2 regions of the Psychromonas sp. psych-6C06 genome follow, and region 2 is predicted to be linked to the other one. Evidence: predicted binding sites of a transcription regulator. Region 2 holds the regulator's gene; the other holds the start of a gene.
What was found. The regulator sigma-54, encoded in region 2, starts transcription at its own class of promoters, with help from an activator protein. The targets are predictions, from matches to a motif close to GTTGGCACGNNNNTNGNNT.
Positions count from the first base shown of each region.

Region 1: flgJ (flagellar assembly peptidoglycan hydrolase FlgJ) is a predicted target of sigma-54. The motif match lies at 4,178-4,196, and genes of this name have one in related genera.

Region 1 is NZ_PIZM01000002.1:377,142-383,293, forward strand. It holds gene flgL (flagellar hook-associated protein FlgL) at 1-930, opposite strand, end outside; gene flgK (flagellar hook-associated protein FlgK) at 1,075-3,147, opposite strand; gene flgJ (flagellar assembly peptidoglycan hydrolase FlgJ) at 3,140-4,135, opposite strand; gene CW745_RS04895 (Na+/H+ antiporter family protein) at 4,292-5,614, shown strand; gene CW745_RS04900 (flagellar basal body P-ring protein FlgI) at 5,739-6,152, opposite strand, start outside.
Region 2 is NZ_PIZM01000012.1:22,431-28,582, reverse strand. It holds gene CW745_RS14730 (ATP-binding cassette domain-containing protein) at 1-374, opposite strand, end outside; gene kdsC (3-deoxy-manno-octulosonate-8-phosphatase KdsC) at 575-1,123, shown strand; gene lptC (LPS export ABC transporter periplasmic protein LptC) at 1,124-1,684, shown strand; gene lptA (lipopolysaccharide transport periplasmic protein LptA) at 1,674-2,207, shown strand; gene lptB (LPS export ABC transporter ATP-binding protein) at 2,207-2,932, shown strand; gene CW745_RS14705 (RNA polymerase factor sigma-54) at 2,997-4,442, shown strand; gene CW745_RS14700 (PTS sugar transporter subunit IIA) at 4,762-5,208, shown strand; gene rapZ (RNase adapter RapZ) at 5,224-6,078, shown strand; gene CW745_RS14690 (HPr family phosphocarrier protein) at 6,083-6,152, shown strand, end outside.

The DNA of each region.
Region 1 (6,152 bases), on a different contig from region 2:
CATAGCAGCTGGCGTTGCGGAAACACCGTTAACTGTGACCTCGAATAATGGCCCTACGGCAACAAAGCCAACGGTGACACCATTCGCAACGGCGGGATCATACAAAGCGGGATCGAAGCTAGCAAAGTTTGGATCGCTAATATCAACGGAAGCTAGATTGATGGTCGCATTCCCAGTCACCGTTGTTTCTTTTAAACCATACACAGAGTAATCAGGATCGGCGCCAGCGGCAGTTTCAGTGATAGCAACAGTGTAGTCTTCACTTAAAAAACCATTCGCAGCTTTGCTATCAATGACTGATGCCTCATTGATTACGCCCGAGCCATTATTGTTGATATTAGCCTCGGAAACAAAAGTCCCATTACCCTCTGCGATTTCATTAAATACAGAAGCACCAGAATCATTACCTTGCACGAAGACACCTGGTCCCACTTTGTAATTACGATCGCCGTTATCACCGTGGTATTCAATGGTGCCAAACTCATTGCTTTGGTAGGGCTGAGTATCAACTTCAAAACCGGCAAAAATAAACTGACTATTGCCATCGCGAGTATTAGCTACTCCCATGAGTTCTTCACGTAAGCCTTCCAATTCAACGGCAACCGCTTCACGGTTTTGTGCGTTATAAGTTTCGTTACCCGCAGTCACTAACAGTTCACGTACTCTTTGTAGAATATTTGTAACTTGTTGTAAGGAGGTTTCTTCCAACGCATTAGCCGTTTCAGCCATCTCACCATTCTTTAAAAATTGCTCACCCATGCTTAAATCTTGCTTCAATCGCTGAATAGTGGAAATTGCAACGGCATCATCAGAGCCATGAATGACGCGTTTAGATGTAGATAAATGCATGTTTTGCTGGCTTAATTTAGTTTGTTGCCCCAATACACTATCAACATTACGTTGGAAAAAGACCTGTGTGGAAATACGCATAATTGCCTCTCTTAATACCTTTCTAAAGCGGGTGGCTTAATCTAAGTATTTAAAAGAATGCAATAATTATTCCAGTTTGAAATTTAAAAGTATTTTTTTGAAGTGGCAAAGCGATTCAATTAATAGTTATCGCTTTGCTTAGTGTTATCGCGCGGCTTGTAAAATGGTATCAAAGATTTCAGTCGCCACAGAAATGACACGGGCAGCCGCACTATAATGCTGTTGGTATTGCAATAAATTAGCTGCCTCTTCATCCATGTTGACACCACTAGAACTTTGAATACGTTCAAATGATTGATTTTGAAGAATAGCAGTTGATTGCATCGATACGTCAGCATTAGCAGTTTTAGCACCAATTTCTGAAATCATGCCACTGTAGACATCGGCAAAAGTTGCCTTTTTATTATTCATTATTTTCTGATTCTGAAGATCAGCAATCTTCATCATATTGCGGTTATCGCCATCACCCGTTTCATTATAATTAAGCTTAAATGTATCTCCTGCTTGTGGTGATCCTTTTGTCATTTCGACTTCGACACCGGCAAGATCAAAGGTGACTTTTCCTGTTAATAGATCAGGCGTGACCGTTAAACCTGTTAATGGTGCACCAACGGCAACCGCAGGTACATAGTTGTTCGCTGAGCCTGCAGGTAATGTAACTGGAGTGCCGTTTTTATCAACGATATCATAGGTGATCACGCCACCTACATTACCTGTTACGACTATCTCTAATGGATTATCTTCATCCATATAGAGTGGATCTAAAGGGTTATTAATTGCGCTTGTGCGCAATACAGCATCACCAGTATTAGCATCATTAGCAACGGTTTTTATTTCCGCGTCCGCTGCCGCAATTTTTTCAGGATCTTTATGCTGTAGGCTTGCCTCTTGTGCAGCTAGCCTTGTAGGGCGAAGAGTAAACGTTTTACCAGGCTGTGGAAGATCTGTTGCCACAATAGTATCTATACCTAAACTTAACCCCGTATTAGGAATAGAAACGCGCTCTGTCACAGACATATCAGGAATAGAAATTGTTTGTGATGCGCCTGTAGTCCGGTTTGTAGAGATAAATGAGATGCTCTCGGGTGGCCCCACTTGGTAATCATCCACAACCAATTCATATTCATCTGGGGTTAAGGTACTTAAATCATCCACTCTTAAACTAAGTTGCATGCTTCCTAAGCCATCGTTATGCGCAAGCACTCGATTTTGCATAGATTGTAATGAATTAATATCGTTAAAGAGATCTTCACCAATCTTTCCTTCTAGCGTCATTCCCTCTTTTTGTTGTTCATTAATAGAATGTGTTAAGCCAATAATATTTTGTCCAAGCTGATTAAAGGCACGCTCCACATCGTTATTACGAGTATCGAATAACCCCGCGACAGATCCCCCTAAACGGCTCCCGTCAACAAGCGCCATATTACCATCAATATTTAATGCCAACTCTTTACGTGAAGGATCTGGGTCGCCATTAACAGAGATCATTTGTAGTGAAGTACCGCCCATCACTAAAGATTGACCACTACCAATATAGATATTTACCATTCCGTTATCAGCAGGGACAACAGAAACGTCAACATATTGACTTAACTCAGTAATAGCTTGATCACGTTGATCTAAAAGATCGTTGGCATTACTTTGTCCACCTGCTCCTAACACAGCAGAAATTTGTCTATTAATATTGGCGAGGTTATCGGCGAGGGTGGTTATCGTATCTGCTGTATTAACGATATCATTATTAATGCCGTTATATTGAATCTCTAAACTGTCATATAATCGGTTATACTGATTAATCATATTCGTAGCAGACTCAAGAAATACTTTTCTTGATTCAAGCATATTTGGGTGATCAGCAACCCCATTGATCGATTCAAACACTTCTAATACTGGTTTGGTAACTGCAGTACTTTCATCAGAAAGCAACATATCTAATTGACTAGTTTGCTGATATACCTCTTTAGAATAGCCATATTGTGAAGTATTCATAATGTTTTCAGTGAAAGCAAATTGATCGTATGCACGCTCAATGCCGGCAACAATTGCACCACGACCAACAAAATAACCGCCAAACCGATCCGCTCCCGCGGTATTCACTTCAACACTTTGACGTGAGTAACCAGCCGTATTTACATTGGCAATATTATGACCCGTTGTCGCAAGGCTTGCTTGAGAGGTGTAAATTCCCGATAGACCAATTTGAAATAGATCAGCCATTTGACTCTCCTTCTACTAGTGCAGCTTTAAACGACTCGTTGTTCATGATTTGTTTAATTTTTTCAGCATATTGTGGATCGGTTGCATAACCTGCTTTTTGTAGCTCTTCAACATATGCATCCGCATTAGTTCCCTGCTTTAAGGCTTCTTGATAACGCTGATTATGAGTAATAAAGTGTCCGTAATCCGCAAAACTTTGTGCAAAGTTTTCATAAGCTCTAAAGTCTGAACGACGTTTAATACCAACACCATTTTCAACCTCAAGGCTATCCTTAGCGACCTTATCGCCCTGCCAGCTTTTATGTGCTTTGATATTAAAAAGATTAAAGCTACTTTGATTATCAGCACCATTGATTATTTTCTTACCCCAGCCTGTTTCTAATGCAGACTGCGCAATAAGTGCAATGGGTGAAACACCTAATTTATTGGCTACTTTTTTGGCAAATGGCATTAAGGTTTCAATAAATGATTTTTGATCTGTAAACACTTGGTTTGGGGCTTGGTTATTTGAAGTCTCATTGTTTACCTTCAAAACACCAACGCTAGGTTGCATTTTATCTGGTTGATTTAAATCAACCGCAGGCTGTGATTTATTAAGCGTCATCAAAGTGGCAGCTTGCTCACTGTTTGGCATCACCAACTGTTCCTGATCAATCGCCTCAGGACGCGCAATCGAGGTAGGGTCAAGTTGTCGAACTAAAGCATCTGCAAGCCCTAAAGATCCATGACGACTAATATCAAGCGCTAATTGTTTGTCCTGCATATCGGTATAAAACTTAGTATTTTTGTTATTAAAGGGGCTGTCAGTTTCAAAGGCTTCATTCGCTTGGCGCATCGACTTAATAAGCATGCTGGCAAACATAGATTCAAACTGATTAGCAACTTCGCGGATAGATTCTTTGCTATTACCCTGCGCTTTTTGACGCAGTTGATCTAACCCCTGTAGGTCAAAGTAATTGCTTGATTGTGTTACCGCGTTATTACTCATTATCAGCCCCCGCTTTATCTATTTTTACTCTCCACATAGATAAAGCAATAATAATGCCAGTATTAAAATGCAAGGCTGATACGCTGTAAGTAATAAGGTTGATATAGTGCTCGAGTCACGTAGAATGCCCTCATCATTTTTAAGGGGAATATGTTTATGAATCCAGTTTTATTAGCCGTGTGCCTGATGCTCATTCTGTCAATGATGCGTATTAATGTTGTCATTGCATTGACACTGAGTGCACTCGTGGGTGGTTTAAGTGCAGGGTTATCACTCACCGATACGGTCAGTGCCTTCGAGGGGGGCTTAGGGGGAGGTGCAACGATTGCATTAAGCTATGCAATGCTCGGTGCATTTGCAGTTGCTATTTCAAAGTCAGGAATAACCGATCTATTAGCACAAACCGTTATTAAACGTTTGCATGGCCACCATCCAGATAAACTGTCTTTGACCATTAAATATGCAGTATTATGTAGTATTTTATTAATCACCATTTCATCGCAAAATATTATTCCTGTACATATCGCTTTTATTCCTATCTTAATTCCACCACTTCTAACCGTATTTAATAAATTACGTTTAGATAGACGCTTAGTGGCTTGTATTCTGACCTTCGGTTTGATAACCCCTTACATGGTATTACCTGTAGGTTTTGGTGGTATTTTCTTACATAACATTCTTCTTAAAAACCTACATGACAATGGCTTACAAGCGACTGCTGCACAAGTACCAACAGCGATGATTTTGCCGGCACTTGGTATGTTAACAGGATTGCTAATTGCAGTATTTATTAGCTACCGTAAACCACGCGAATACCCCATTAGTGAACAAGATGAAACAAAGCCTGAATTAAAGTCACTGAATAAACGCCATATTAGTGTTGCAGCAGTTGCCATTGTTGCCACTCTCGGTATACAGCTTTATTCAGGCTCTATGATTATTGGTGCATTAGCAGGTTTCACAGTGTTTACCGTCGGTGGTGTTATCGCATGGAAAGAGACCCAGGATGTATTCACTAAAGGGGTACATATGATGGCTATGATCGGTTTTATTATGATTGCAGCAGCCGGTTTTGCAGCGGTCATGAAAGCAACCGGTAGCGTTGAAACCTTGGTGGCATTTTTAAGTGATAGCATTGGTGATAACAAAGCATTAGCCGCATTATTAATGCTCATTATTGGTCTGTTAGTGACAATGGGAATTGGCTCTTCATTCTCAACCATCCCAATTATTGCCACTATTTATGTACCATTAGCCATTGCATTTGGTTTCTCACCAATGGCGACCATCGCATTGGTTGGTACGGCTGCGGCACTAGGTGATGCAGGTTCCCCAGCTTCAGACTCAACCTTAGGGCCGACATCAGGCTTAAATAGTGACGGTAAACATGATCATATCTGGGATACTGTTGTACCTACTTTTGTTCATTACAACCTTCCATTAATCGTATTTGGTTGGGTTGCTGCGATGACACTTTAGAAAACGCTCGAAGGCTAGAAGAAAAAAACGCTGGAAGGCTAGAAGGCTGGAAAACCCTCAAGCTTTTAAACTTTCCTGCCTTTAAGCCCTCAAGCTTTCCAGCCTTTAGACCATCCTTTATAAGTTATATAATAATTAATTCGCCCTGTATCGCTCCCGCTTGTTTTAATGCTTCAAGTATCGCCATTAAATCTCCCGGTGCAAGACCGACCTCATTTACAGCACGAACTAAGTCATTCAAACTCACGCCAGTATCAAATTTAAACATGCGACTATCTTCTTGCGTGATATTAATTGTACTGTTATCGGTAACTTCCGTATTTCCTCTGGCAAAAGCATTCGGTTGTGAAACTTCTTGATTTTCACTAACAGTGACGCTAATCCCCCCATGAGTGATAGCTGTAGGTAATAACTTCACATCTTGACCAACCACAATGGTACCTGTTCTCGAATTAACAATAATCTTTGCATTACCACGAGCGGGCTCAAAGGTTAAGTTTTCAAGCGTTGATAAATACGAGACACGTTGCGAAATTTC
Region 2 (6,152 bases):
ATTAGCACCAAAGTAGTCAGTAAAGATTCCTCCAATTTGAAGTGTTCACGTAATGGAAAGGCAACATTTTCAAAAACAGAAAGATCATTAAATAGGGCACCACTTTGAAATAACATGCCCATTTTTTTACGTGCTTCATAACGAACTAGATCACTGCAATTATGAATTGCTTGCTCGTTAAAAAAAATCTCACCGCTGTCTACAGGTAATTGACCGCCAATGAGTTTTAATAATGTCGTCTTACCTATTCCACTTGGACCTAAAATAGCAGTAACCTTTCCACGCTCAAACTGAAAGTCTAAGTTGTCGAATAACAGTCGATCATTACGAGAAAAACAGAGCTGATTTATTACTAGATGATTTAATTGCGTCATAAATTGTGAGGTTCATTTGATAATATAAACATTAGTTTATGGGATATATACAAAGATTCAAACCTTAAAGCGCTTAATTTATCTATTTTGTAGCAATATTGTAGTAAACAGATAATCATTACTCGCCTTGGAGGAACCATTTTGCTATTTTATTTATGATAGACATAATTTAAATTAAAAACCCTTAAATTGAGAATCCAATGGTCACAACTCCTTACGGCTTAATTAGTAATGAAAACTATCATCGCGCAGCACAGATAAAATTACTTATTTGCGATGTAGATGGTGTCTTTTCAGATGGTCGGATCTACCTTGGTAATGCAGGCGAAGAGCTTAAAGCATTTCACACCAAAGACGGATTTGGTATGAAAGCGATCATGAATATGGGCATCGAGATTGCTATTATAACCGGCCGACAATCAAAAATAGTCGAACAGCGTATGCACTCCCTAGGAGTAACACATATATTGCAAGGCATTGAAAATAAAATCGATGCCTATCAGTTATTAATTAAAAAATTAGGCCTTTCTAGCGAGCAAGTGGCTTATATCGGCGATGATGTAGTTGACCTCCCGGTCATGCAACATTGTGGGTTAGGTATTGCTGTTATGGATGCCCACCCTATAGTATTACAAGGTGCCGATCTGACTACCTACACTCGTGGAGGATTTGGCGCAGTACGTGAGATATGTGATCTATTTTTACAATGCCATGACAAACTAGATACAACACAGGGTAAAAGCCAATAAATGAGTATACGACAAGCGCTCCCCTACGCTCTTTTGTTGGTTGTTTTTTTAATCTGGTTATATCTAAAGCCACAACAACAATTAGAAGTACTACCAGAGCATCATCCAAGTTATATTGCGTACAACATTAGTAGCGATCATTTTGATGAAACCGGTATGATCACTCATCAAGTGCATGCTTCTAAAGCAACCAGTTATAGCGACAAAGAGATAACCATTTTTGAAAATCCTAAAGTGTTAATGTATGTACAAAATGAGCAAGAAAATAGTATCACAACCTGGCAAGTAACTAGTGAAGATGGACAATTAAGTGGTAATAATCATCTAATTCTTTCTGGTGATGTTTGGGTAAAAAATTTAAGTTTAGATCAATTAGTACAGACAATGAGTACTGAAAAACTAACTATATTATTAACAGAAAAAGAGATCAGTACAGACCTATTTGTTCATTGGCAAGGGCCACAAATGGATCAACAAGGCATTGGCATGTGGGCATCACTTGTTAGTGAAGAATTAATCGTTAAAAAACAGATAAAAGCGGTATACCTAAATGAAAATTAATAAAATTAGCTTAATCGTTGGCATGATATTCTGCTCGCTTTCAGTACAATCTTTAGAGTCTGATTACGATCAACCAATTAATGTAAGCTCAGTTAGCCAACATGCAAAAATGAAAAGTAATACAGTAACCTTCCTAAAAGAAGTGTTGCTAACCCAGGGAACCATTAAAATTACAGCAAATGAACTGGTTGTCATTCGTGGCGAGAAAGCCAATCAAGAAATTATGATTGCCAAAGGTGATGTAGCGACTTTTTACCAAACCCAAGAAGATGGTAAGCCCTTTGATGCAGAAGCGAATACTATTCATTACGATGTAGCGAAAGCCAAGATAACCTTAACGGGTAACGCACAAGTAAAACAGCTAGATAGTCAAATTAATGGTTCTAAAATAATCTACTTTTTAGAAACAGAAGAGTTGATTGTAGAAAGCGACAAAAATAGCAAAGAGCGTGTAAAGACGGTATTTTTACCAGCACAATTTGAAAATAAAGATGACAATACACAACAGGCTGAAGATAAATAATGGCTGAGTTAATCGCAAAAGGTTTAGTAAAAAGCTATAAAGGCCGTACCGTAGTAAATGGTGTAGGCTTAACCGTCAAGACGGGAGAAATAGTTGGGTTACTCGGCCCAAATGGGGCAGGCAAAACCACTTCATTTTATATGGTCGTTGGCTTAGTGAAGCAGGATGAAGGCACCATTATTGTCGATGGTGAAGATATATCACATCACCCAATGCATATACGAGCACAAAAAGGGATAGGCTATTTACCTCAAGAAGCCTCTATTTTTAGACGTTTAACAGTCACTGAAAATATCATGGGTATCTTAGAAACACGTAAAGAACTTACCAAAGATCAACGCCTCGAAAAACTGAATACGCTATTAGAAGAGTTTCATATTACCCATATTCGTAATAATAAAGGCATGAGCCTTTCGGGTGGCGAGCGTCGACGTGTAGAGATTGCCAGAGCACTAGCAACCGAACCTAAATTTATTCTACTAGATGAGCCCTTTGCAGGTGTTGATCCAATTTCAGTCATTGATATCAAAAATATTATCGGTCAACTTCGCGATCGAGGCTTAGGCGTCCTAATTACTGACCATAACGTGCGTGAAACGCTTGATGTCTGTCAACACTCATACATTGTTAGCCATGGTGAAATTATCGCAATTGGGACACAAGACGAAATATTGGCAAATGATCATGTAAAACAAGTGTATCTAGGTGAAGAATTTAAACTATAGTTATTGTAAATATAGTTATTAAGACATAGCTACTAGTTATTTATATCAGGAAATACAAGCTTTGATGAAACAAGGGTTACAATTGAAAATGGGTCAGCAACTTGCGATGACCCCACAATTACAACAAGCGATCAAATTATTACAACTATCCACCCTTGATTTACAACAAGAGATTCAAAATGCGCTTGATGAAAACCCATTACTAGAGCAAGAAGATAACAGCTCACTTCAAGATGTCGTCAAAGAGCAAGACAGTAGTCAACTTGATACAGCCGAAGCACTTACCCAACAAGAATTTTCACAAGAGCAACCTGATGAAAGCAACTGGGAAGAAGCTTATACACCGCCTCCAACAACTTCAATTTCCTCAGGTTCATCCTCTTTTGAAGGCGAAGATAGCGTCTATCAGGGAGAGTCATCTATTTCTCTTCAAGATCATTTAATATGGCAGATGCAACTAACTCCCTTTTCTCAAACCGATCTCTTAGTCGCAACCGCTATTATCGACTCCATTGATGAGTTTGGCTACTTAACCAGTAGCTGCGAATCGATACTGGAAGCGTTGAGTAATGAAGTTGAAGATCTTGAGTTAGATGAGATCGAAGCAGTTTTAAAACGAATACAGCATTTTGATCCCATTGGTGTTGCGGCTAAGTCAGCACAAGACTGCTTACAAATACAGCTACGGCATCTCAGTGATGATACCCCTTGGCGTGCAGAAGCATTAATGATTCTCGAAGAACATATGGACCTATTAGGTAACCGAGATTACCGTACTTTAGCGCGCAAGACCAAACTGAAAGAGAATGAACTCGCAGAAATTATGCGCCTAATTCAAACCTTAGAGCCACGTCCTGGAAATCAATTCGAAGATACGCAAGCACAATACGTTGTACCTGATGTCTATGTGAAAAAAATAGGTGGACAATGGCGCGTATCGCTAAATCAGGACTGTGATCCGAACCTTTCTATCAATCAACAATATGCAGACTTATGCAAAGGTAATATTAGTAAAACAGATTCGCAATTTATTAAGGGTAACCTTCAAGAAGCGAAGTGGTTTATTAAAAGCCTCGAAAGTCGTAATGAAACATTGTTAAAAGTATCAAACTGTATCGTGCAACAACAGCAAGCATTTTTTGAATATGGTGACGAAGCAATGAAACCAATGGTGCTCAATGATGTTGCCTTTGAAGTTGAAATGCATGAATCTACTATTTCTCGAGTTACCACCCAAAAGTTTATGCATACACCCCGCGGTATTTATGAATTAAAATTTTTCTTTTCTAGCCATGTTGCTACCGAGAGTGGTGGCGAATGTTCATCGACTGCTATCCGTGCGTTAATTAAAAAGTTAGTAAATGCAGAGCTCACTACTAAGCCACTCAGCGATAACAAAATCACTCAGTTACTTGAAGAGCAGGGGATAAAAGTAGCAAGACGCACTATTGCTAAATATAGGGAGTCCTTAGGTATCCCACCCTCTAATCAACGCAAGCAGTTACTATAAGTTTAGATAACTAACCTAAGTTCTGGATAAGCAAAGCGATACAATACAGCTATTTCCGCGAATTTCGGCGTTAAAACATCTACCAATACCCCATTATTGCGACGATAATTTGCCTGAACTACGCAAAAATGAAGGCACTGTATTATAAAAGTAGCAGCATCGTGGTTTTAAACACCATAAAGCTTTCATTAACCAGAATTGAGGTTAAGTAAGCTAAATCGCTTAATATTGATTAATATTAAAAAATGGGCGTTCTTGTATAGCCATTCTTATTTAACCTGATAAAATCGCGCCAATTGTGCCACTAGAAAATAATATTATGAAAATATCTGACCTATTAGATAAAGACTCTGTGTTTAGCCAAACTAGCTGCAGCAGTAAGAAATGCGCATTAGAAAAAATCAGCATTATTGCAGCTGAAAAATTAGATATCGACTCGCAGCAATTATTCAATTCGCTTATTGCACGAGAAAAAATTGGCTCTACTGGAGTTGGGCTAGGAATTGCTATTCCACACGTTAAAATTGACAGTAGCTATCCAGCTACTGCTATTTTTATGCAATGCCATTCAGGGATCGATTATGATTCTTACGATGGTAATAAAGTCGATATATTATTTGCTATTTTTGTTCCTGAAGATAAATGCCAAGAATACTTACAGGCGCTCTCAGAAATAAGTCAAAAATTGCTCGACAAACCCTATTTGCGACAACTAAGAAGCGCACAAACTAACGAGCAGTTATATAACCTATTGCAAATTGAATAACTGCGAGGGAAAAAAATGAAATTAATCATCATCAGTGGACGTTCCGGCTCAGGAAAAACAATCGCGCTACATGTGCTTGAAGATCTAGGCTATAACTGTATCGATGGTGTGCCCTTCCAATTATTAGATCAACTCCTCGATACCGTTGATGTAGAAAATAATAAAATAGCCATCACTCTAGATGTTCGTAATCTACCAGGTGACTCTGATGCAATTGACTCCTTGCTAGCAACATTAAAATGCAAAGTAAAAATAGATATCATCTATATAGATGCGATTAGCACAGAACTCATTCGACGTTATAGTGAAACTCGCAGATTACACCCTCTGTCAAAACAAAAACTGTCTTTATCACAGGCATTAGAGCAAGAAAATACATTATTAGCCCCTATCAGGAAATCAGCAGCACTTGAAATAGATACCACCACACTATCTATTCATAATCTCAATGAACGCATCAAACTTTTTTTACAAGGCACGAGCAAAAGTAAGTTACTGATCATATTTCAATCCTTCGGCTTTAAGTATGCATCGCCTGAAGATGCAGATTATATTTTTGATGTTCGTTTTTTACCTAACCCGCACTGGGAACCCTCATTACAAAAATTTAACGGTACAGAGCAACCTATTATTGACTATCTAGACTCTTTTCCAATAGTTAAGCAAACGGTTAATCAAATTGAGAATTTATTTCAATCTTGGATGCCACATTTAGAGGATAATAACCGCAATTATGTGACTATTGCTATCGGCTGTACAGGAGGTAAACACCGCTCAGTTTATGTAACGGAAAAGATTGCGGCTCGTTTCGGTAACAAATATCAGGTACAAGTTGAGCATAAACGACTTGCAGGAAAAGAAGGCTTATAAAAAAGTGGATATCATCAAACAAACTATTACAATACAAAACAAACTCGGTTTACATACACGAGCTACCATCAAAC